Regions from separate parts of the Bacillus paramobilis genome, predicted to be linked through region 4. Evidence: riboswitches for the same ligand, from Rfam matches in the RefSeq annotation. Region 4 holds a riboswitch; each other region holds the start of a gene.
What was found. A riboswitch is a leader RNA that binds a small molecule or an ion and turns the genes downstream of it on or off. The one in region 4 is predicted to bind S-adenosylmethionine.
Positions count from the first base shown of each region.

Region 1: it holds a riboswitch for S-adenosylmethionine, as region 4 does, so the genes downstream of both, AABL52_RS19765 (YezD family protein) here and AABL52_RS25960 (peptide ABC transporter substrate-binding protein) in region 4, are expected to answer to the same signal.
Region 2: it holds a riboswitch for S-adenosylmethionine, as region 4 does, so the genes downstream of both, AABL52_RS11585 (M20 family metallopeptidase) here and AABL52_RS25960 (peptide ABC transporter substrate-binding protein) in region 4, are expected to answer to the same signal.
Region 3: it holds a riboswitch for S-adenosylmethionine, as region 4 does, so the genes downstream of both, AABL52_RS25260 (methionine ABC transporter ATP-binding protein) here and AABL52_RS25960 (peptide ABC transporter substrate-binding protein) in region 4, are expected to answer to the same signal.

Region 1 covers NZ_CP151108.1:3,869,429-3,875,554, forward strand. Annotated here, with positions in the region: gene AABL52_RS19740 (DUF3906 family protein) at 1-4, opposite strand, end outside; gene AABL52_RS19745 (nitrite/sulfite reductase) at 15-1,637, opposite strand; gene cysC (adenylyl-sulfate kinase) at 1,649-2,242, opposite strand; gene sat (sulfate adenylyltransferase) at 2,255-3,391, opposite strand; gene AABL52_RS19760 (phosphoadenylyl-sulfate reductase) at 3,430-4,134, opposite strand; gene AABL52_RS19765 (YezD family protein) at 4,222-4,365, opposite strand; SAM riboswitch class I at 4,438-4,546, opposite strand; gene lysA (diaminopimelate decarboxylase) at 4,665-5,981, opposite strand.
Region 2 covers NZ_CP151108.1:2,240,169-2,246,294, forward strand. Annotated here, with positions in the region: gene AABL52_RS11580 (AAA domain-containing protein) at 1-837, shown strand, start outside; SAM riboswitch class I at 913-1,015, shown strand; gene AABL52_RS11585 (M20 family metallopeptidase) at 1,104-2,309, shown strand; gene AABL52_RS11590 (Lrp/AsnC family transcriptional regulator) at 2,425-2,865, opposite strand; gene AABL52_RS11595 (SDR family oxidoreductase) at 3,092-3,856, shown strand; gene AABL52_RS11600 (TetR/AcrR family transcriptional regulator) at 4,139-4,735, shown strand; gene AABL52_RS11605 (MFS transporter) at 4,798-5,940, shown strand.
Region 3 covers NZ_CP151108.1:4,942,816-4,948,941, reverse strand. Annotated here, with positions in the region: gene pruA (L-glutamate gamma-semialdehyde dehydrogenase) at 1-252, shown strand, start outside; gene AABL52_RS25270 (hypothetical protein) at 439-588, shown strand; gene AABL52_RS25265 (cysteine hydrolase family protein) at 821-1,384, opposite strand; SAM riboswitch class I at 1,777-1,881, shown strand; gene AABL52_RS25260 (methionine ABC transporter ATP-binding protein) at 2,005-3,024, shown strand; gene AABL52_RS25255 (methionine ABC transporter permease) at 3,014-3,679, shown strand; gene AABL52_RS25250 (MetQ/NlpA family ABC transporter substrate-binding protein) at 3,701-4,543, shown strand; gene AABL52_RS25245 (HXXEE domain-containing protein) at 4,711-5,181, opposite strand; gene AABL52_RS25240 (DUF3926 domain-containing protein) at 5,240-5,431, opposite strand; gene AABL52_RS25235 (ArsA family ATPase) at 5,424-6,126, opposite strand, start outside.
Region 4 covers NZ_CP151108.1:5,087,635-5,093,760, reverse strand. Annotated here, with positions in the region: gene AABL52_RS25980 (helix-turn-helix transcriptional regulator) at 1-20, shown strand, start outside; gene AABL52_RS25975 (hypothetical protein) at 39-230, shown strand; partial or broken gene AABL52_RS25970 (hypothetical protein) at 266-569, shown strand; gene AABL52_RS25965 (peptide ABC transporter substrate-binding protein) at 617-2,257, opposite strand; gene AABL52_RS25960 (peptide ABC transporter substrate-binding protein) at 2,666-4,306, opposite strand; SAM riboswitch class I at 4,439-4,543, opposite strand; gene AABL52_RS25955 (aldo/keto reductase) at 4,658-5,491, opposite strand; gene proC (pyrroline-5-carboxylate reductase) at 5,493-6,126, opposite strand, start outside.

The sequences.
Region 1 (6,126 bases), 1.2 Mb from region 4:
CCATATTGTCCCTCCTAAGACGCTAGTACTTCTTCTAACACGGTATTTAACGCTATTTGTAGTGTGTCTACACCGATACGACCAACAAAATCATAAAACGTTTCAGCTGGTAATTTATTCTCTTTGAAATAACTTATAAATGATGCAAGTACATCAGGTAGATCCTCGCCATCTATTTTCCCTTTTAACTTTTGATTGTAAGCACCGCCATCTAACAACGTTCCACCTACGTATATTTCAAATGCTTCAACAATCCCTTTTTCCTTCGTTTTCATTTTCACCCCTTGTAATCCAATGTCAGCAATTTGACGTTGACCACATGAATTCGGGCATCCTACCATATGAATACGAACCGGAACATCGAGTGCAATTTGTGTATCTAAGTATTCGGCGATTTTGCGTAATCTTTCTTTCGTTTCTACTAATGCAAGATTGCAATATTCAATACCAGTACAAGAAACCGCATGACCAATAAACGATTTCGGACTTGCTGATATCGCTTCAAACAATGGTTCATTTAATAAACCCGTTACATTTTCTGGCGGAACATTCGGAATAATAAAGTTTTGCGAGTTACATGTGCGAATTTGTCCATTTCCATACTGCTTAGCAATTCTCGCAATCTCAAACATTTCTTTTGCATGTAGACGTCCTACTGGTACATTAAAACCTACATATTTAAGGCCATCTTGTTTTTGATCTTGAACTCCATAAAAGTATCCCGCATTCCAGCCTTTTAGAGCACCTTCTCCTTTACTTTGCAATGGTCCTGTATACTCTATTAGTTTCTCTTTAAATTTCTCTGCTCCCCAGTCTGCAACAAGAAATTTCAAACGAGCTAAATGACGTTTTTCACGGTATCCAAAATCACGGAATATCGTAGCAATCGCAATCGCTACCGTCTTCACTTCTTCTGGTAAAACGAATACATCTAATTCATCAGCTAAATATGGACGAGCTGATAATCCACCGCCTACTTTTATATGAAAACCAACTTTTTTCTCACCATCTATTTCTTTCGTAGCAGGTGTAAATGCAACACAGTTAATTTCTGCGTTTGCTGAATTATAAATATTAGAACTAATAGACATTTTAAATTTACGTGGTAAGTTAGAAAACTCCTCATTATGTTGGAAATAGTCATATACCTCTTTCACAATATGCGTTGTATCAAATAGTTCATTTGCATCAATGCCAGCAAGTGGATTCCCTGTAATATTACGCGTTATATCACCACAAGCCCCAGCTGAAGATAACCCAACTCTTGCTAATCTTTTAAAAATATCTGGCATTTGATGAATTTCTAGCCAATGAAACTGAATTGCCTGTCTTGTCGTAATATCTATTACGTCACGCCCATAATCCTCAGCGATAGAAGCAAGCACTTCTGCCTGTGCATTCGTAATAATCCCTGACGGAATATTTACACGCATCATAAAATAACCCGCTTCTTTCGGTCTTTGTAAATACAACCCAGCCCATTTGAATGCGTCCCACTCTTCTTTCGGAATAGATTCAAAGCCATTCTCTGCATAGTAAGGAATATCATTAAAGATTTCCAATCCATCTTTTTTTAATTTATTTTTCTCAGCTTGATTTAATTTTTCATTGTTAGCCCATACTTTTTCATAACTCATTTTTTATCCCCCTATATAAAACTACGCTCTTGTAAGTACTTCACGATTTGTTCTGCACATTCTTCAATAGAATACTTGTGCGTTTCTACAATTAATTCTGCTTGCTCTGGTTCCTCATACGGTGAATCAACACCAGTAAACTCTTTAATATCACCTTGTCTTGCTTTTTTATAAAGCCCTTTCGGATCACGCTTCTCACACTCTTCAATTGGGCACTTTACAAACACTTCAATAAACTCATCTGCAGCTAATAAATCCCTCACTTGTTTTCGGTCTACTCGAAATGGTGAAATAAACGCTGTAAGAACAACCGTACCTTGATCTACAAATAGCTTCGCCACTTCGCCAATCCGTCTTATATTTTCCATACGATCACTTTCAGAAAAACCTAAGTCTTTATTTAAACCGTGGCGTATATTATCACCATCTAGTACATAGTTTCCAATATTCTTTTCAAATAGTTTACGAGCAACCGCGTTCGCCACCGTAGATTTACCTGAAGCTGATAGACCAGTAAACCAAATTACAAAACTATGATGCCCATTTTTTACTCTTCTCTCATCTTTTGAAACAGATGCCGTATGCCAAGTAATATTTGTATCCATCTCATTCTCTCCTTATTCTGTTACTACTTCTTTTTTCAAACCTTTAATTAGTACTTCTACTACTTCTTTACGACTAAATGTACTTGGCGGAACCTCACCATTTCTTAATAGCTCTCTTACTTTCGTACCCGATAAAATAACATGATCTTCTTTGCCGTGCGGGCATGTTTTCGTCGAAGCCATCGCTTCACATTTCGTGCAGTAAAAACTATGTTCAAAAAATAACGGTGTAATTCCTAACTCTTCCACTGTAAAGTTTGTAAAAATTTCTTGCGCTTCATAAGTACCGTAATAATCTCCTACCCCTGCATGATCGCGTCCTACAATAAAGTGAGTACATCCAAAATTCTTTCTAACTAATGCATGGAATATCGCTTCCCTCGGTCCTGCGTAACGCATCGCTGCAGGAAATACACCTAAAAAGACACGATCTTTCGGATAATAGTTTTGAAGTAATACTTCATAGCTTTCCATCCTTACATCAGCAGGAATATCATCCGACTTCGTTTCCCCAACGAGCGGATTTAAAAAGAGGCCATCTACAATTTCAAGAGCAGATTTTTGAATATACTCATGAGCACGATGTACCGGGTTTCTCGTTTGAAATCCGACTACTGTTTTCCAACCACGTTTCTTAAATTCTTCTTTCGTTTCAATTGGATCTAAATGATAAGAAGGAAATGGATTATTTTCAAAACGTTTTGTAAGAATAATAGCTCCACCGACATAAACGTTCGGTCGCTCATATAACTTCTTCACTCCTGGATGAGCCTCATCCGTCGTTTTATATACAAGTAACGCTTCTTTTTCTTTATCTGGTACAAAAATATCTTCTATTTGAATGACACCATATATATTTCCATCACTGACAAGCTTTACTTTCTCTCCAATTTTCAGACTCTCTGCTACGTCTTCTGTTACCGGTAATGTAATGGGGATACTCCAAACGCTCCCATTAGCTAAACGAATCGTTTCTACGACCGAATCGTAATCTTTCTTTCCTAAAAAACCTGTAAGTGGGCTATATCCCCCTGTCGCTAATAGCTCTAAATCACTTAATGCAATGTTGTCTAGCCCAATTTCTTTTTCAATTTGTGATACGTCGTATGTCTCGTCTATTCGATTTATTAATTCGTTTCTTTTACTCATTTTCTATACCCTCTCTTAGCTTTATTTTCAAATTCATCTTATTGGTAATGAAGACCACATTCTGTTTTCACTTTCCCGGCCCACCTACCATCTCTCGAATCGCCACCCTCTCCTACAGGTAACGTACATTTCTCACACCCAATACTTGGATACCCAATATCATGGAGCGGGTTATACGGCAAGCTATGTTTGTATACATATCGCCACACTTCTTTCCACGTCCAATGAATGAGTGGACAAACTTTAATAGATTGAAAGCGATGATCTTGATTTATAAACTGTGTATGCTTACGTGTTTCTGATTGTTCCCTCCTTAAGCCCGATATCCACGCTTTTTCTGCTGCTAATGATTTTTCTAACGGTAAAATTTTTCTAATTTTACAACAAAGATTCGGATTACTTTCCCATAATTTCTCACCATGCAACTTCGCTTGTTCATCAAGTGTAAGTTCCGGCTGTTTTTCTATAATATTTAATGAAGGAAATCGTTCCCGCACTTTTTGAATTAATTTATACGTTTCGCGAAAATGAACATTTGTATCTAAAAATACAACTTTAGCAGATGGATTTACTTGGTTTATAAGGTGCAGTAGTACCATCCCTTCCACTCCAAAGCTACATGCGTATACAATTTCACTTTCATATTCTTTATAAGCCCAACTTAAAACAGATAGCGCGCCTTTTGTTTCATCTTCTTCTGAAAATGAAACATTATTTTCTTCCCACGTTTCATACGTCAACATGTTTTTTCCCCCTGTAAAAGCAAAAAGACGGTTTTAACCTAATCAAAATAGGTTAAAACCGCCTCTAGTTTTTCTAGTCAGCGCTTTTTACTTTAAACGTACTTTTTCACTTTTCTCTAATTGAATGACTTTCCCATCCTGCACAACAATTGTAATTGAACCATATTTCATATCAGCAAGCATCGCTTGAATTTTCTCAGATACTTCCTCAAAATGTTCCCGTACGCTCACGCGAACAGCCCCCCTTTTTATTCATAAAAAAAATCTTTCCCATTTCGAAAAGACTGTTCGGTAATATATTTTACCTTATCTTTCAAAATGGATTCCATTTTGCTGGATTTAGCACCTTGCTTTCTATAAGCAGGTTGCCGAGCTTCGTCGGGCCAGTTCCCTCCGCTTCTCTTGATAAGCTTTGTATTTGTATTTTATCACAATTCTGATTTTTTTCAATCCTAGTTTTCCGATATATTTTAATTATTTTATTTTATAAAAAAGGAATTGTCCATCCGAACAACTCCTTTTTCCTCATTTTAAACCAATTCTTTAATACGTATGCGATCGTTCCCAATAATATTTTCATATGTTTCGCGCTCTACAACAATTTGTGATGTGCCGCCTTTCGCGAAGACGACAGCTGGTCTACGAATCCGATTATAATTATTCGCCATCGAGTACCCGTATGCCCCTGTACAAGAAATTGCTAGTAAATCGGCAGAAGCAACTTTCGGTAGAGTAATATCCCAAATTAACATATCTCCACTCTCACAACATTTCCCAGCAATCGAAACGACTTCCTCATTCTCATCATTTCCTCGATTCGCTAACATCGCTTCATAACGCGCGTTATATAAAGCAGGTCTTAAGTTATCAGTCATCCCACCATCCACTGATACATATTTCCGAATACCAGGAATGTCTTTCACAGATCCAACTGTATAAATTGTCGTTCCAGCATCACCTACAATACTACGGCCTGGTTCAACCCATATTTCTGGCAAGGGATAATTACATGCTGTAAATTGTTCCCTCACTGCACTGGTTACAGCTCGCACATATGTCTCAAGAGTTAATGGTGTATCTGACTCTGTGTAGCGTATTCCGAATCCTCCGCCCACATTTAATACTTTCACTACATAGTTCGCTCTCTCTCTCACTTCTTCTAAAAATTGATGAAGAACTTCAATCGCCCGAACAAATCCAGCCGTTTCAAATATTTGAGATCCGATATGTGAATGAATTCCTAACACATTATAATTTGATTTTTGTAAAGCAAGCTCAATTGCTTGCATCGCTTGACCATTTGACACGCCAAATCCAAATTTTGAATCATCTTGGCCTGTTGTAATATATTCATGTGTGTGCGCCTCTACTCCAGGCGTTACACGGATTAATATGTTCACAAATTTCCCATGTTGCCCTGCTAAATCATGCAAAATTTCTAATTCTAAGAAATTATCGACAACAAAACAACCAATATTCGCCTGAAGCGCCATCACAATCTCTTCTTCTGTTTTATTATTGCCGTGAAAATGAATACGCGATGCTGGAAATCCTGCTTGAAGCGCAGTATATAATTCCCCTCCAGAAACAACATCTAATGACATATTCTCTTCACGAGCTACTCGGCACATCTCCATGCACAAGAACGCCTTGCTTGCATATGCTACTTGATAAGAGAACCCACTTTCTTTAAAAGCACGATGAAACGCGCGGCACTTTCCTCGAATAGACTCTTCATCGTATACATAAAGTGGTGTTCCGTATTGTTTTGCTAGCTGCGTCGTATCGCACCCTCCAATTTCTAAGTGTCCTTGCCCATTGATTCGGCTTGTGCCGTGTAAATACATTTGAATTCCTCCCTTATTTCCTCTAAAACTCATAACCCCAATCTTCTATTCATTGCAGCACGCTTTTAGATAGACAAAAAACGCGCGGAACAATGTTCACACGCGTTTCTTATTAGGAAAAATATATATTGAAAAAATAAACGAG
Region 2 (6,126 bases), 2.4 Mb from region 4:
ATGTCTGGTTTAGTAGCGATGCAAATGATGTTAATCGGGCTGTTAGATGGTGTTCAATCGATTGGTGTTGTTACACCTTACAGGGCACAATCCCGCTTTTTATCAACGTGTATTAGAGAAATGTTGCAGAGAACGAAATATCAAAACATACCAGTTTTAGCGGCGACGGTTCATAAGTTTCAAGGGTCTGAAAGAGATATGATGATTTTTGATACGGTTGATAGTTATCCGCAAGAACGACCTGGCGTGTTATTCTTTGACCATAAAAACCATCGCCTCGTCAACGTTGCAGTAACGAGAGCGAGAGGGAAGTTCATTCAATTATCAGATTGCCATTATATGCGTAAAAACTTATCGAGAAAACAAGCGTTATCACAATTAACAGCTCATATAGAACGACACGGAGATGTGTATGATCGTACGACATCAAGACAATTGTGGGAACGGAAAATTTCGAAACGTTTACGTTGGTTTATGGAAATGAATCTTGAAGAGCCGAAAGGACTATTGAAAGATATTTTGGCCGCAAAACGAAAAATTATTATTTCACTTCCAAGCACAAAACAAGTGGATAAGCGAGTATGGCAAGCGTTAATGCGTACAAATGCGCAAATAACAGTGTATAGTGATGGACCAGTTCCATTAAAAAATGTAAAGTTACAAAGGCAAAATAAAGCATTCCCGTTTATCGTAATCGATGATGAAATCTTTTGGGCAGGCGCACCGCTCACATCACAAATGATATTTGAAGGTAGTATGGAATTTCCGTACGTATGTGCAAGATTACAAGTACCGGAAACAATTGGTGTGTTAAAAGGATTTTTAGATATTCGGTAAATTCGGATAGGAATTCCTTGACTTTTAATCGGAATGAACATAGAATGAATGTAATTTAATATAATCTTATGAAAATTCTTATCACGAGAGGTTGAGGGACTGGCCCTATGACACCTCGGCAGCGGATTCTTTTATGAATACTGTGCCAATTCCAGCAAGGTAACTTGAAAGATAAGAAAGAAGCTCATTTTGACTGTAAATGCAGAAGCCTCTTTCTATCTTTTAGAAAGAGGCTTTTTTATGTGAAAATATAAGGGGGAAGACAAATGGGAGCGACTGGAGTAACGTCACAAAGAAAAACAATTGAAGAGAGTATAGAAAGAAATAAGGAAAAGTACATAGAAACAAGTCATGATATTCATGCGAATCCGGAGATTGGTAATCAAGAGTTTTACGCATCAAGAACGTTAAGTTTATTATTAGGAAGCGCAGGGTTTCAGCTGCAGCACAATATAGCTGGACATGAAACAGGTTTTATCGCGCGCAAAAGTTCAGGAAAACAAGGACCGGTCATCGCATTTTTAGCTGAGTATGACGCTTTACCAGGACTCGGTCATGCGTGTGGTCACAATTTAATTGGCACAATTAGCGTTGCAGCAGCGATCGCATTATCAGAAACGCTTGAAGAAATTGGCGGGGAAGTTGTCGTATTCGGAACGCCAGCAGAAGAAGGAGGGCCAAACGGTAGTGCGAAAGCGAGTTATGTAAAAGCGGGGTTATTTAAAGATATTGATGTGGCACTTATGATTCATCCGAGCGGAAAAACTGCGACAACGAGTCCTTCACTAGCAGTCGATCCACTTGATTTTCATTTTTACGGAAAAACAGCTCACGCCGCAGCTTCACCAGAAGAAGGAATTAACGCATTAGATGCGGTCATTCAGCTGTACAACAGCATTAATGCACTTCGCCAACAACTTCCGTCAGATGTGAAAATTCATGGCGTGATTACTGAGGGCGGAAAAGCGCCGAATATTATTCCAGACTACGCAGCAGCAAGGTTCTTCATCCGTGCAGCAACGAGAAAAAGATGTGCAGAAGTAACAGAAAAAGTAAGAAACATCGCACAAGGAGCAGCGCTAGCAACAGGTACGAAAGTGAAAATTCATCAATTCCAAAATGAAATCGATGAACTACTCGTAACAAAAACATTTAATGACGTCGTAGCCGAAGAATTAGAATTACAAGGTGAAGACGTAAATCGTAAAGAAAGATTTGGCATCGGCTCAACAGACGCAGGAAACGTAAGCCAAGTCGTACCGACCATTCATCCGTACATTAAAATCGGTCCAGACGATTTAATTGCGCATACGAATGAATTTAGAGAAGCAGCACGTTCAGAACTTGGAGATAAAGCATTAATTACATCCGCAAAAGCACTAGCAAATACAGCGTATCGATTAATTACAGAAGAAGGGTTGTTAGAGAAGGTGAAGGAGGAGTTTAGAGAGGCGCAGAGAAATCAGGGGTAGGTGATTAAAAGGAGTGGATGATCCACTCCTTTTTCTTTTTTGGGAAAGCTGGTGCCTGTCAATTTAAATAAAGTGTTCATTTTCACATTGAGATGTCAATTCTCTTATTCCTTTATCAGAACGACAATTTCTCCTCAAACTCACTTTTTAAAACAATTAAAGGAGATGATAATCCGAATTGCATTAAAGAGTCTAAAAATGTAGCGAGAGAATCCATCGAATCGCTCATGACCTTCATCATATAATTAAACTCCCCGCTAATTCGATATAAATCTATTACTTCAGGAGCGGCATTACAAAATTGGATAAAATCAGAGCATTGGCTCGTTTTAAACATGATGAATGCTTGAATGTTTTTATTAATTTTAGAAGGCTCAAATTTTGTTCGGTAAGCCGCTATAACACCTTGATCCTCAAGTTTATTCATACGCTCTTTTACAGCAGGCTGTGTCATGGATATGATCCGTCCTATTTCTGAAACGGAAATTCTCGCATTTTCATATAACAAGTTCATAATTTTATGATCGATTTCATCCAGTTTTACTGTGTTTTGCATTGTGTAGCCTCCTTGTTATATTTTCTAAAGTAAATTACAAATTATAACTATAATATCATAAGTGAACAAACTAAATTACCTATAAATCTATATTTAAAATGATTGGTTTTTGCATGAAAATATAAGTATAGAATTTATCTCACATTAACTGTCCGTAAACGCCCGATTGGTGAGGGCTGATTAAAGTTTCACTTTATTACACGGAAATTTAGGAAGGATGGAAAACATGAAAAATTTTGATGGGAAAGTAGCGTTAGTAACAGGAGCGAGTCGGGGCATTGGCCGTGCGATTGCGATGAGATTGGCAAACGACGGTGCATTAGTTGCGATTCACTACGGCCGAAATAAAGCAGCTGCAGTTGAAACGATTAGTGAGATTGAATCTAATGGAGGAAAGGCGTTTTTAATTGAAGCTGATCTCAATTCAATGGATGGTGTCAAAAATCTAGTAGAACAATTAAAGAATGAATTACAAATAAGAGTTGGTACATCAGAGATTGATATTTTAGTAAACAATGCAGGGATAGGCACACAAGGAACGATTGAAAATACGACAGAAGAAGTTTTTGATGAAATTATGTCTGTAAATATGAAAGCACCATTCTTCTTAATTCAGCAAACATTACCGTTACTACGAGCAGAGGGGCGCGTTATTAACATTTCATCAGCTGAAGTACGACTTGGTTTTACAGGGTCCATTGCATACGGCTTAAGTAAAGGTGCATTAAATACGATGACACTTCCTCTAGCTAAATATCTTGGAGAAAGAGGTATAACAGTGAATGCAATTATGCCTGGATATACGAAGACAGATATAAATGCAAAATTGCTAGATAATCCAGAAATACGAAATTTTGCTACGACTTCATCTGTGTTCGGACGAATAGGGCAAGTTGAAGATATTGCAGATGTAGTAGCATTCCTTGCTTCTTCTGATAGCCGCTGGGTAACAGGGCAAATTTTAGATGTTTCTGGTGGGTTTTGTTTATAGGGGCACTATTCCATACCCATCAAGCTAATCAAGTAAATTACGAGTTATGAAACGATCCTTGTTTCATAACTCGTAATTTATAGAAAGGTAGGGATGATAAAGAAGTCTATTAAAACGTGATTTTTTCGCTAGGCAACTTGAATAAGGGAGCTATTTTTCATTATTCGTAATCTAACATAATCAAATTTTATTTTACAGTAACAATAAAACAAAATTATTGACCACGCGGTACAAAAAAGGGTATTCTATTCATGTTATCTTTAAAATGAGAGGAGGATACGATTGAATAAACGCGGCAGACCTCGAGAGTTTGATTATTCCTCAATTGTAGATGTTGCAATGAAAACATTTTGGTTAAGAGGATATGAAGGGTGTTCTACACAAGATTTATGCAGTGATACAGGACTTGGAAAAGGAAGTTTATACAATACTTTCGGTAGTAAACATGAACTGTATAAACAAGTATTAGAACGCTACCATGAAATTGGGATTAGGGAACAAAGGAAATTGTTACATACTCCAATTCCAGTTAAAGAACGATTAAGTAATTTTTTTGAATGGGCATTGAAAGAAGACTTTCAGAATGTTGATCAAAAAGGATGTTTATTGATTAATGCCAGTATAGAACGTGCTAAAAACGATTCAATGGTACAAGAAATTTTTTCGAAGCATGTTGAACTTCTTAAACAAGCTATTGAAACAGTGATGGAGGAAGGATTGCAAACAGGTGAAATTTCAAAGAAGCAATCAGCTGAGGAATTAGCTAGTCTGCTTTTAAGCAGTTATTACGGATTCCGTGTTCTTAATGTATCGATGCAAAATCGGATGTTGTCTGAACAAGTTATCAAAGGAACAATAGAGTCTATTTGTGGCGCTTAGTGCGCTCTTTTTTCGCACCATTTTTGTACCAATCATTACAATAATGAATAAGGAGTGTTTTTATGCCATCGATTATTTATTTATTAGCTTTAGCAATCTTTTGTATGACTACATCAGAATTTATGGTTGCAGGTATGATGAATGAACTTGCTCTTGCATTCCAGGTTTCTGTATCATCTATTGGGTATTTAATTTCAGCTTATGCAGGAGCAATGGTAATAGGAGGCCCCATTTTAACTGCAATCCTCTTACGAATGCGCAGCAAACAAGCATTATTGTTTTTAATGTTCGTATTTTTAATTGGTCAATCGCTCGGAGCTATTGCTTGGAACTATGATATTATGATGATTTCACGTATTATAACTGGTATTGCTTCAGCTTCAGCTTTTGGAGTTGCGATTTCCTTTTCTGCGACATTGGTTCACTCTGATTCAAGGGGAAAAGCTGCATCAATTGTACTTGCAGGTTTAATGTTCGCAACTGTATTAGGTTTACCTATAACAACCGTTATTTCGCAATATTTTGGCTGGCGTATTAGTTTTGGGGCTGTTTCTGTTCTTGTGCTAGTATCAGGGATTATGATTCAACGGTTGTTACCATCATCTTCAAATAAAGAGCAATTAAATTGGAAAGACGAACTTCTGCGATTTAAGAATATTCATCTTTGGGCAGCGTACGTAACAAGTATGTTCATTATTGGTGGTACGTTTGCAGCATTTAGTTATTTCACTCCGATCTTTACAAATATCACAGGCTTTTCAAGTGCAAGTATTCCATATTTACTTGCTCTCTATGGTAGTGCGACGGTAATTGGGAATATAATAATTGGCAAGTTCGCTGATAAATTTACAATGAAAATACTTATGGGTGGATTAATTATATTAATCATAGCGTTGTCTGTATTTGCTTTAAGTGCAGAGAATAAATACATTGCAGTTATTTCTACGATTTTTATTGGTTTAACTGGTGTAGCATTGAATCCAGCTATGGTTGCGAGGGTGATGAAAACAGCTAGTAATGGAATAATGATAAATACCGTTCATAGTTCTTTTATTACGCTAGGTATTGTTATTGGTTCGTCACTTGGTGGTCTTGGGATCAGTAAAGGATATGGTTTTGTATCTCCGCTATGGATTGGAGCTTGTTTAGCTATCCTTGGGGTAATTTCGTTATTCCCATATTTACATAAAGGAAAGGTAGATTAAGATGTTTAAAATTTCTTTATATGGGGGAGCAACACATTACTAGCTTGGTAGTACCACACATCCATTAACTTAAAGGACTATTTTTGAACTTGATTTTTATGAAATATGCACCCGGAAATTTATAGTAATAATTCTAATGTTACCTCTCTAGTTAGTAGGATATTTTTTCTTAATATATGCATACTA
Region 3 (6,126 bases), 140 kb from region 4:
GCACTAGCAATTGCAAACAATACAGAATACGGTTTAACAGGTGCTGTTGTTACTAATAACCGTGACCATATTGAAAAAGCACGTGAAGAATTCCATGTGGGTAACTTATACTTTAACCGTGGATGTACTGGTGCAATCGTAGGTTACCAACCATTCGGTGGCTTTAACATGTCTGGTACAGACTCTAAAGCTGGTGGCCCTGACTACTTAGCACTTCACATGCAAGCAAAAACTACTTCTGAAACTTTATAAGAAATAGTAGGAGAGATCTTCGCAGTCTGCGAAGATCTCTTTTTTTTTTGAAAAACTTTCTATATGTGGATTAAGATAGATATACTTAGAAAAACTAATAAGGTAATAAGGTTTACTTCAGTAAATAAGATATATTATATTTGTTGAATAGATTCTCTTTAAGGACAAGAAAAGTAGGTGAACAAAGTGGGAAAATATCAATTGGATTACAAGAGTCAGGTAGCTGTGGCAAAGTTTCATGAAAAACAGACGCCTGCCAAATTTGATAAAAAGCAGCAAATTGAAAATTTGCGTGCGGAGTATTTGAAAAAGAAGCAAAAACAAACAGATAAATAATATGTTACGTTTTTGATAGGAGAAACCAGTTCTAATTACCACATATTACCTTTTGGTAATTAGAACTAGCTAAACCCTATTAATATCGGGATAAACATGTAAATAGAAACAAAACAACGAGAAAAGTTGACTTATTAGTCATATTTTTTAGTATTCATTTTAAGGATTTCCTGTATAATACAATTTGAAAGAAAATCTATGGTTTGACAAGAAACACTCTTTTCGGTTTTGCTCACTGAAGGGAGTGTTTTTTTGTAGCCAAAAACTCCTCTGTACTCATTACATTTGCATATACTCCATTTAAACTAGCCAAAATTGTGTTATGAATATAAACGGCTGGTATCGTAGCATTCTTAAAAGAAAGATCTTTTGTAGCACAAGCGTCATGTATAACGGTACATGGAAAGCCGAAATCAAAAGCAGCCCTTACGGTAGCATCAATGCACATATGGGTCATCATCCCGCATATGACGACGTGCTCAATATCTAAACGTTGTAATCGTTCTAGAAGATCGGTTTCGCGAAAACTATTTGGATAATGTTTGAGTATAACGGTTTCTTCTCTAAGTGGGCGTACGCTTTCATGAATATGTACACCTTCTGTATTGGGTAGGAAAAAAGTAGCGTCATCTTTAATTGCTACATGTTGGATATGAAAAATAGGTTCGTTTTTCTTTCTAAAGAATTGTAGTAACTGACTAGCATATTCGCTTGCTTCTACTGGATTACGCAATTCCATTTTTCCATGTGGAAAATAATCATTTTGAATATCAACGAGTAAAAGAGCTGTTTTCATATATTTATCTTCCTCCGATTTCATATTCAAATAATGGTATTCAATTTATCCGACATTAACGGGCAGTAAAACTCCCACCTCAAAATTCGGCTGGAGCAAAGAAGTTAGGTGGGAGATCAACTGTCCGTAAATGTCCGATTGGTTCAACTAATAATCAGTGGGGGATGAACAAAACCCCCACTGATTATAGTTTCACTTTATAGAGAGGATTCTCCTTTTAAAAAATATGAGGGAAGGGAATTTAACATAACTTTAAAAATTACTATTGTATGTGATTTTTTATTTGAAAATTTTAATAGAGAAATAATTAATATTTTTCTAAAAAATGTATTGACTCTTATTATTCTGAGTTCTATAATGAGAATTAATTAAACGACAATTAAATCGATACATTCTTATCCAGAGAGGTGGAGGGACTGGCCCTACGATACCTCAGCAACGGGTTTTTTAATACCGTGCTAACTCCAGCAAGCCTATAAAGGCTTGGAAGATGAGAAGATGTGAACGAGTACATATAAGTGCTCTCCTTCTTATCTTTATGGTTGATAAGAAGGAGAGCACTTTTTATTTTACCTCGAAAGCTCTACTTCAAGGTTTTACAGCGTATAGGAGGGGAAAAAATGATTTCTTTTAACAATGTAAGTAAAGTATATGAATCAGGTGGGCAATCAGTTCATGCGGTGGAGGACGTAACATTATCCGTTAAGAAAGGTGAAATTTTCGGTATTATCGGTTTTAGTGGTGCTGGAAAGAGTACATTGTTACGATTAGTAAATATGCTAGAAAGACCAACAGCTGGAACGATTTCAATAGATGATAAAGATATTACATCGTTATCGACGAAAGAATTACGGAAGCTAAGACAAAGAATCGGGATGATTTTTCAAAGTTTTAATTTATTTAATTCAAGAACAGTGTTTGGAAATATTGCTTATCCATTAAAATTAGCGAAAGTACCAAAGAATGAGATAAAAGAAAGAGTAAATGAACTGCTGAAGTTTGTAGGATTAGAAGATAAAGCAGACTATTATCCAGAGCAACTATCGGGTGGTCAAAAACAACGTGTTGGTATTGCAAGAGCACTTGCAACATCACCGGATATTCTTATATGTGATGAGGCAACATCAGCTTTAGATCCAGAAACAACGACAGAGATATTAAACTTATTAAGGAAAGTTAATCGAGAATACAATGTAACAATTCTTCTTATTACACATGAAATGCACGTTGTGAAAGAAGTATGTCATCGTGTAGCTGTTATGGAGAAGGGGAAAGTTATTGAAGAAGGAAAACTGTTTGACGTTTTCACACAACCGAAAACAAAGACGACTCAAAACTTTGTACGTTCTATTATTAATGATCATTTACCAGAAAGTGTTCTAGCGAAAATTCAAAACGGAGGACAGATTTATCGCTTAACATTTACTGGTGAGGAGACAGGGCAACCAGTACTATCATATATCGCAAAAAACTATAACGTCGATGTAAACGTGCTTTACGGAAATATTATTGAACTTCAAAATGTGCTATTTGGAAATCTACTTGTAGAACTGCAAGGTGAGCAAAAAGAAATTCAAAAAGCATTACAACATCTAAGACTGCAAGTGCAGCTGAAGGAGGTAGAAGCTCATGCGAGTTGATTGGAGTATATTTTGGCCCCGCATAGTAGATGCGACGGGGGATACCCTCTTAATGGTAATTGTAACCCTTATATTCGCTACAATTCTTGGTATACCTCTAGGTTTACTGTTATATGTAACGAGAAAAGGGAACTTTTTAGAAAATAAATGGGTCTTTTCTATTCTTAATATCATTATTAACACAATTCGTCCGGTTCCATTCATTATCTTCTTAGTAGCTTTAAGCCCACTAACAAGAAGTGTTATCGGAACGACGATTGGAACAGCAGCAGCAATCTTTCCGATGACGTTAGTTGCATCAATTGGTATTGCTAGAATGGTTGAAACAAATCTTGTTTCAGTTCCAAAGGGAGTCATTGAAGCAGCTCAAGCGATGGGGGCTTCACCAATTAGAATTGTTTTTGAAATCCTTGTGCCAGAAGCGTTAGCGCCATTGATTTTAGGTGTTACGTTTATGACAGTTGGTTTAATTGAATTTTCTGCAGTTGCTGGGCTTGTCGGTGGTGGCGGTCTTGGTGACTTGGCAATGACATATGGTTATCAACGTTTTGATACATCAGTTATGTTCGTAACGGTCGTTTTACTTATTATTCTCGTACAGGTAGCTCAAAACTTAGGAAACTACTTTGCGAAAGTCTTTTTACGCAGATCATAAAAGGAAAGAGGGGAAAAAGAAATGAAGAAAATTTTAGCATTTGCATTATCAACAATTGTAGGGATTTCAGTGTTAAGCGGCTGCTCGGATGCAGGAGCAAAAGAGAAAACAGTCCGCATTGGTGTAACTGGAACGGATGGAAACGCTTGGGAAATTGTAAAGGGAAAAGCTGAAAAAGAAGGGATTAAAGTTAAACTGATTGAGTTCTCTGATTATACAACGCCGAATAAAGCGTTAGCTGATGGAGATATTGAACTAAACTCATTCCAGCACGTTGCTTTCTTAGAGCAATTTAAAAAAGAGCATAAGTTAGATATTACAGCTGTCGGTACAACGCAAATTGCGCCAATGGGCTTATACTCTGAAAAACATAAGAAAGCAAGTGAAATCCCAGATGGTTCAGAAATTGCGATTCCAAATGATCCAACGAACCAAGCTCGTGCATTAAAACTTCTTGATGCAGCAGGTTTATTAAAGCTTAAGAAAGACTTTGGCTTATTCGGAGATCCAAGCGGCATTGCTGAAAATCCGAAGAAGTTAAAAATTACACCGGTTATCGCACAGCAAACACCTCGTGTATTAAAAGATGTTGCAGCCTCAGTTATTAATAACGGTGTTGCTGGTCAAGCTGGATTAGATCCAGCGAAGGATCCAATTTTCTTAGAAGATCCAAAGAATGAAAATGCGAAGCCATATATTAATATTTTCGCAGCTCGTACGAAAGATAAAGATGATCCAACACTGAAAAAAGTAATTGAACTCTATCATTCAAAAGAAGTAACAGATGCAATTAAGAAAGAAACAAATGATGGTTCCATTTCAGTAGATCTTTCACTTGAGGAGCTTGAAAAAATCGTAAAATAATTATCGGGTTTAACGATTAACAGTAGGAACCCCTCCGCTGTTAGCTCGTTCAACATATAATCTACTTAACAAACAAAACCCTAATTCTGTACCTTCCAATTTTGTATAATGTAGAATCCAATGTTTGTTAAGTAGAGTGATGGACCAGGAGCTTTCCTGGTCTTTTTTTATGAATGAAAGTAGCTAGCGAATAGTAAAGTAATCCAAATTATAAAAGGATAAGAAAATAAGCTGAAAATGAGTGTAATTATAAATTGTTTTTTATGAATGAGGTGTTTTTCGAATGAAAAAAAGAAAATAGAAAAGATCATAATGAAAGCTGCCGATATTACGCCAGGGTTATAGGAACGGTAAATGAAAAACAAAATAATATGTTGAACGGAGTTGAAGAATATAGCCCCTTGTATAAAAATAACCCAGTATATAGAAGACAAGAAGTTTAGTTGATATAGAAAGACGATAAGTAAGACAAAGATTGTTAATGCGGAAATGGCAATGAAAAATTGTTGGCTTGTTATAAAATGAATTGAAAATTGATTAGCAAGATATTGTGGCATTTGGAAAGATTCTTCTAGGTTATGAATGAAAAATAACAAGGGAATAATCCAAAGCATAATAGTGGAATGTTTTTTCAACAACTTAGATCACTCCAATATGGAGATAGAAAGCCTACAAAGGCCCTCTATCCAGAGATGCTCATTCAATTATGATACTTTTTAAAGTATCTTTATGATGCTCTTGTTCTTGGGGATAAGCAGCTAGCTCCTCTTGTAAAATATTTAACATTTGCTTAGCTGATTGCTGAATTGGGGCAGGTAATTCTTCTAATATATTCATACCGACTTTTATTTTTGCATGAATCACCTTTCTTAGTAGTTCCTCACGCATGCACTACACCTCCAAACCGAATGTTTAGTACATCATCTTCGAATTTTGCTCCTTGAATAGAAAGGTGTGTTAAAGTTTTGGGTAATGTGATGTTCCGCTTAACGGAACCAGCACGAATGATAAGCTCATCACCTTTTTGATTTAATGCAAGTTCACTTTTGTTAGAGAAGGGAATGGACAGAACGAAAATATATTCATCACCATCTTTTTTTACATATTGAGTGCGACCGTTAAATTTCACTTCCGTAGGAGAAGAATCTGATTTAAATAAAGCATCTCCTACACGCTCTAACATAGACAAACCAACAACTTCTTGTTCAAACATAGGGGCTTCGTAAATAGGAAGTGGATCAAAACTATTTTGAATTAATGTTTTATATTTCTTTTGAGTATCTTTCCATGCTTGAAAATAAGGATCGGTGACAGTGTTAGGGATGACGCGGTTGATCATAATCGCATCTACGTTATAATCATATAAGTTTAAATAAGTAAAGCTACGCTGAGCCTCTTTAATGACCATCTTTTCGGGATTTACAACGATGCGGATACTTGTTGCGTCTCGGTTTGATAAAATATCTCTCATTTCCCCAAGCTGTTCAAGTGTACTCGTTAATTCGTCCATAATATCATCGGTTGGAAGGGGGACACCAAGAAGTGGTTGAGCTACAGGACGAACAACTTTTAAAACTTTTCTT
Region 4 (6,126 bases):
TTGAAGAAGTAGAAAAATAAAAAATAAGGAGAAAAGATATGCTCAAATATGTAAAACTAATAAGTATTAGTTTAGTAATATCGTCTTGTATTATGGGGATTAACTATTTAATTAGCTATCTTTGGTCAGGGCATGTACCTTCTTTGACGTGGCGAACATATTTGATGTTTATGTTTATATTTCTGATGAGTTTTAGTTCGATGCAAAAAGAAGGGGAAGAGGAGTATTAAAAATAGTCTTCTTCGCCTTTATTTCATTAACACAAATGTTCATAACTGTTTTCGGAAATGCAGGTATGATCTTTAATATAATTTCACTATCGCTCCAACTTGTAAGTTCGGTTGTAATTGTACCACATGAGATGCTTTCTAAAACATATCAAACAATCGGCGAATTATTTCCCGCAATCTATGCAGCAAATGGCTATTATACAATAATATTCGGAGGGATTAGTTTAGAGAAAAATATTATTTCATTATTAGTCATTATATTCGTTACACAATTGGTAGCAATGATTACTGATAAAAGGAATAGTAAAGGGAAGAAGCTCTGTAGTTAAAGAAGTATAAAGTAAAAAGGTATCCTTCAATTGGATACCTTTTTTTACTGATACTTATTATTTTGCAACTTCTGTCCACTTGTAGTTAAATTCACCGCCGAAGTCAGTTGTTACAAGCCCTTTAATGAAAGAGCGTTGTAAATAAGAACGACCTTGTTGGTATAAAGGAGCGACAGCGCCGTCTTGTAATAGGATTTTTTCAGCTTGCTTCATCGCTTCAAAGCGAGCTTTTTCATCGCCAGCTAAATCTGTTTTCACTTTATGGATTAGCTCATCATACTCTTTGTTAGAGTATTTATCGAAGTTATAAGCACTATCTGTTGTAAATAAATCTAAGAATGTAATTGGATCCGCGAAGTCAGGGCCCCAGCCATCAATACCGATTTCATAGTCACCACTTAATAGTAGTTTTAACTGTTGTTTACGTGGTTGTGGTTTTAATGTCACTGTTAATCCATCTAGATTCTTTTCTAGTTCACCTTTTAAATATTCACCAGTCTTTTTAGCTAAAGCATTATCACTTGTTAATAGTTCGATTGTTACTTTGTCAGTACCAAGTTCTTGTTTCGCTTTTTTCCAGTTTTCTTTCGCTGTTTTCACATCATCTTTGACTAGGTTTCCGTTTTCTTTACGGAAGTCGTTACCTTCCGGACTCTTTGCGAATTTCGCAGGAATCATTCCTTCAGCTGGAACAGCACCGTTATTTAAAATTGTTTCTACATATGCTTTTTTATTCATTGCTCCGTTAATAGCAAGGCGTGCATGTTGATTTTTTAATGTTTCATTTTTTTGATTGAGTCGTAAGAATTGAATGCCAACTTCAGCACGGTCTTTGAAGTTTGGATCGCTCTTATATTTATCGACAAACTCCGCAGTTAAAGCAACGCGATCAATTTGTCCTGAATCATATAAGTTAACTTCTGTAGACTTATCTTTAACGACATTGAAGTTGATTTCTTCTAATTTTACAGTTTTAGCATCCCAATAGGTAGGGTTTTTCTTCAATTGGAAGCTTTGCTCGTGCTTCCAGTTATCTAATGTGAAAGCACCGTTGTAAATTAAATGATTTGTTTCTAAACCATATTTATCGCCTTGAGATTTTAAGTACTCTTCATTAATTGGTAAGAATGTTGAGAATGTCGTTAAGCTTAAGAAGTAGGGAACAGGACGGTCTAGTTGTACTTCTAACGTTTTATCATCAAGAGCTTTGACCCCTAGTTGATCAATTGGCAATTGTTTTTGGTTTATTTGTTTCGCATTCTGTATATCGAAGAATAAGAACGCATATTCAGCTGCTGTATCAGGATTTACGGCACGTTGCCAAGCGAAGACGAAGTCCTTTGCTGTAACAGGAGTACCGTTTGACCATTTTGAATCACGCAGGTGGAATGTATATTTTGTTTTATCGGGACTAACGTCAACCGACTCAGCAACACCAGGAATTGGTTTATTATCTTCTCCCATTGCATATAAACCTTCAAAAACATTTCGCATTACGTTCATGGATTCCCCATCCGTTGCTTTTGCAACATCCATTGTTGGAATTTCTGAAGCAAATGATAAGTTAATTGCCTGTTTATCAGGCGCTTTATCATTTGCTTTCGCTCCGCTTGCATTATCTTTATTTCCCCCGCAAGCAGTTAGTAATAGACTTGCCCCTAAAACAGATGCAACAACAGGTATAACTTTTTTCTTCATTGTTCGTTCCTCCCTATATGTGTTGTTCGTAACGTCATAATGTCCATGTCTTGAAGTGTAACTATAGAAGAAGAGAAAACCTATTATAGATATGTGTATGTAGGTAATCAGGTGTTCTATATGTATATACATGTTGAACTATAATCTGTCGTTATATGTTTCAACGTAGTAGACATTATATTTTGATGGTGAAATATTTCGTTTCTTTGATTATTTAGAATATTAACACTGGAAAGAACTATATGTCAATAATAAAAACAGATTGTTAATTTCTTGGAATAATATATTAAAAAAGTAGATTCCCTCGTGTTGGGGAACCTACTTTTAATATGTTTTTCTAAAAGAATAATTGGTATGAGGTAATAATCAGTGGGGAATGAAGAAAACCTCACTGATTAAAGTTTCGCTTTATTTTTCAATTTTTGCCCATTTGAAGTTTAATTGACCTGCAAAGTCTACTTGCACAATTCCTTTCACATAAGAACGTTCTAAATAAGATTCGCCTTTTTGGTAAAGAGGAGCGATCACAGAGTCTTTAAATAATATTTTCTCGGATGCTAGTAGTGCTTCCCAACGAGCTTTTTCATCACCGGCTAAAGTTGTTTTCACTTTTGCTATTGTTTCATCGAACTCCTTATTAGAGTAATGATCTAAGTTATAAGGGTTATTCGTTGTAAATAGCTCAAGGAATGTAATTGGATCCGCAAAGTCAGGGCTCCAGCCGTCAATTCCAATTTCGTAGTCACCTTTTAATAAAAGTGAAACTTGTTGTTTACGTGGTTGCGGTTTTATCGTCACTGTTAAGCCATCTAAATTCTTTTCTAGTTGTCCTTTTAAGAATTCACCAGTTTTCTTCTCAAGGTCACCGTCACTTGTTAATAGTTCTAACGTTATTTTTTCAGATCCAAGCTCTTGTTTAGCTTTTTTCCATAATTCTTGTGCAGATTGTGTATCAACCTTTGTTAAATCGCCGTTTGCAGTACGGAAGTCTGTTCCGTCAGGTCCTTTTGCAAAGTTTTTCGGCACGAGACTAGAGGTTGGTGTAGAGCCGTCATTTAATAACGTATTTACAAAGGATTTTCGATCGATTGTTTGATCGATTGCTTGGCGTGCAGAAACGTTTTGAAGTACTTTATTTTGTTGATTCATACGTAGAAACTGTACCCCTACGTTCGGACGTTCTTTAAAGTTTGCATCTTTTTTATATTTATCAACGAAGTCAGATGTTAGTTTTATACGGTCTAATTGTTTTGACTCGAATAAATTTACTTCTGTAGATTTTTCTTTAACGACGTTAAAATTGATTTCTTCCAGTTTGACAGTATCTTTATCCCAATAGGTAGGGTTTTTCTTAAATTTAAAGCTTTGTTCGTGCTTCCAATCGCTTAGTGTAAAAGCTCCATTGTACAAGATTGTATTGTCTTCTAAAGCATACTTATCACCTTGTGCTTTAAAGAATTCCTCGTTAATTGGTAGAAATGTTGGGAACGCTGTTAAGCTTATAAAGTACGGAACAGGACGTTCTAATTCCACCTCAAACGTATGGTCATCAATTGCTTTTACACCAAGTTGATCGGCTGGAAGTTCTTTGTTGTTAATTTTTGTTGCATTTTTAATATCAAAGAATAGAAATGCATATTCAGAGGCTGTTGCTGGATCAACAGCTCTTTGCCAAGCAAAGACAAAGTCTTTCGCTGTAACAGGAGTGCCGTTTGACCATTTTGAATCTCGTAAATGGAATGTGTATTTCGTTTTATCGCCACTTACTTCATGAGATTTTGCAACACCAGGGACAGGTTTGTTACCTTCACCAAGATTATACAAACCTTCAAATACGTTTCTCATTACTTGACCAGAATCAGTATCTGTAGCACGAGCTGTATCCATTGTTCGTATTTCAGTAGGTGAAGATAAGTTTAAAATCTGTTTACTAGGCGCCTCGTCTTTTGCATTTGCTCCGCTTGCTTCGTTTTTATAACTACCGCAACCAGTTAATAAAATACTTACTCCTACAACTGACGCAATACCGGGTACAAACTTCTTTTTCATTTGATTTTCCTCCTAAATAATTAAGTTTGGATGATGATGAGGGAAATGAAAAATAAAAAATCCCTCTTTTCATATTGAGAAAGAGGGATTTTTACGTACAAGTTATGCACCCGTATATAAACGAAGTCCCTCATTCTATCTTTCAAGCACAAAGCTTGCAGGAAGTGGCACAGTATTCAAAATGAACCTGTTGCCGAGGTTTCAAAGGGCCAGTCCCTCCACCTCTCTTGATACAATGAGTAAACGAATAAACTTTATTAATTTTTGTGTTTCTTTGATAATTCAAAATCTTACACCTTGGATAATGAAGTGTCAACCAAATGAAATATAGTTTAAATTTTCAGTTTTCTATTAGAAGTTAAAGTTATCTGGATCTGGACCAACGCGACGATCTTCATTTAGAGCTTGAATTGCTTTCATGTCATCAGCACTTAATTCAAAATCGAATATATTTGCATTTTCAATAATGCGATGTTCTTTAATAGATTTAGGGATCGTTACAACTTCGTTTTGTAGATCCCAACGTAAAATAATTTGCGCAGTTGATTTATTATATTTTGTTGCAATGTCTTGTAATGTTGGGTTGTCTAGCAGTTGGCCTTGCATTAATGGTGACCAAGCTTCAAGTTGGATATTATGGTCTTTACAGAAAGCGTGTAATTCTTCTTGTGCTAAACGTGGATGGTATTCCACTTGGTTGACCATTGGCTTAATTTCAGCAATTTCAAATACGTCTTGTAAGTGGTGAGTTTGGAAATTACTCACACCAATTGCACGAACACGTCCGTCTTTATAAAGCTTTTCTAACGCTTTCCATGATTCAGTATATTTCCCTTTTACAGGCCAATGTACTAAATATAAATCTAAATATTCTAGACCTAATTTTTCTAATGTAGTTTCAAATGCTTGAAGTGTTGTTTCATACCCTTGATCGCTATTCCATACTTTTGATGTAATAAATAATTCTTCACGTGAAACACCTGATTCACGGATTGCTTGTCCAACGCCTTCTTCGTTTTGATAAATTGCTGCAGTATCAATGCTGCGGTAGCCATTTTTAATTGCTGCTTTTACAGATTCAATTACTTCTGAACCATCTTCTACTTTAAAAACACCTAAACCGAACCAAGGCATTTTTACACCGTTATGTAATGTTGTATAGTCTTTTAAACTTGTTAAATTCATATTATTTCCCCCTAGCTTTTTTGTTTGTTGCTTCTACTGCTTTTTGAATTCCCTCTGAAAAATTATATTCATATAAAGCTTTGAGACCCTCAGCTGTGGAACCACCTGGTGTTGTTACTTGTTCACGGAGGTTAGCTGGATCTTGCATTTGTTCAAGCATAGAAGCAGATCCGGAAATCATTTGAATGACAAGGTGTTTTGCGGTTGCGTCATCGACTCCATAACTTTTTGTTGCTTCAATTAAGCTTTCAGCAAAGTAATAAAGGAAAGCTGGTGCACTTCCAGTAACTGCAGTAAGCTGATGAACTTCCTCTTCAGTGCAAAGTTGCGAAGTACCAATGCCTCTTAAAAGCAGTTGCAGGGTTTCTTGATGCATCTCGTTTACTGATCGTCCCATTGTATATAAGGAGATAGACTTTCCAATTTCAGCAGCAGTATTTGGCATAATCCAAGCAACAGGTGTTCCTTCGGGAAGTCTTTTCTCTAAATAAGATGGGCCAATGCCAGCGGCTACCGTTACGACAAGTTGATTCGATAGTAACGGAGATAATTCTGCTAATAATTCTTCATGTGCAGCAGGTGGCATTGCTAAAACAATCGTATCAACAAATGTAACATGCTGCTTCCAATCTGTT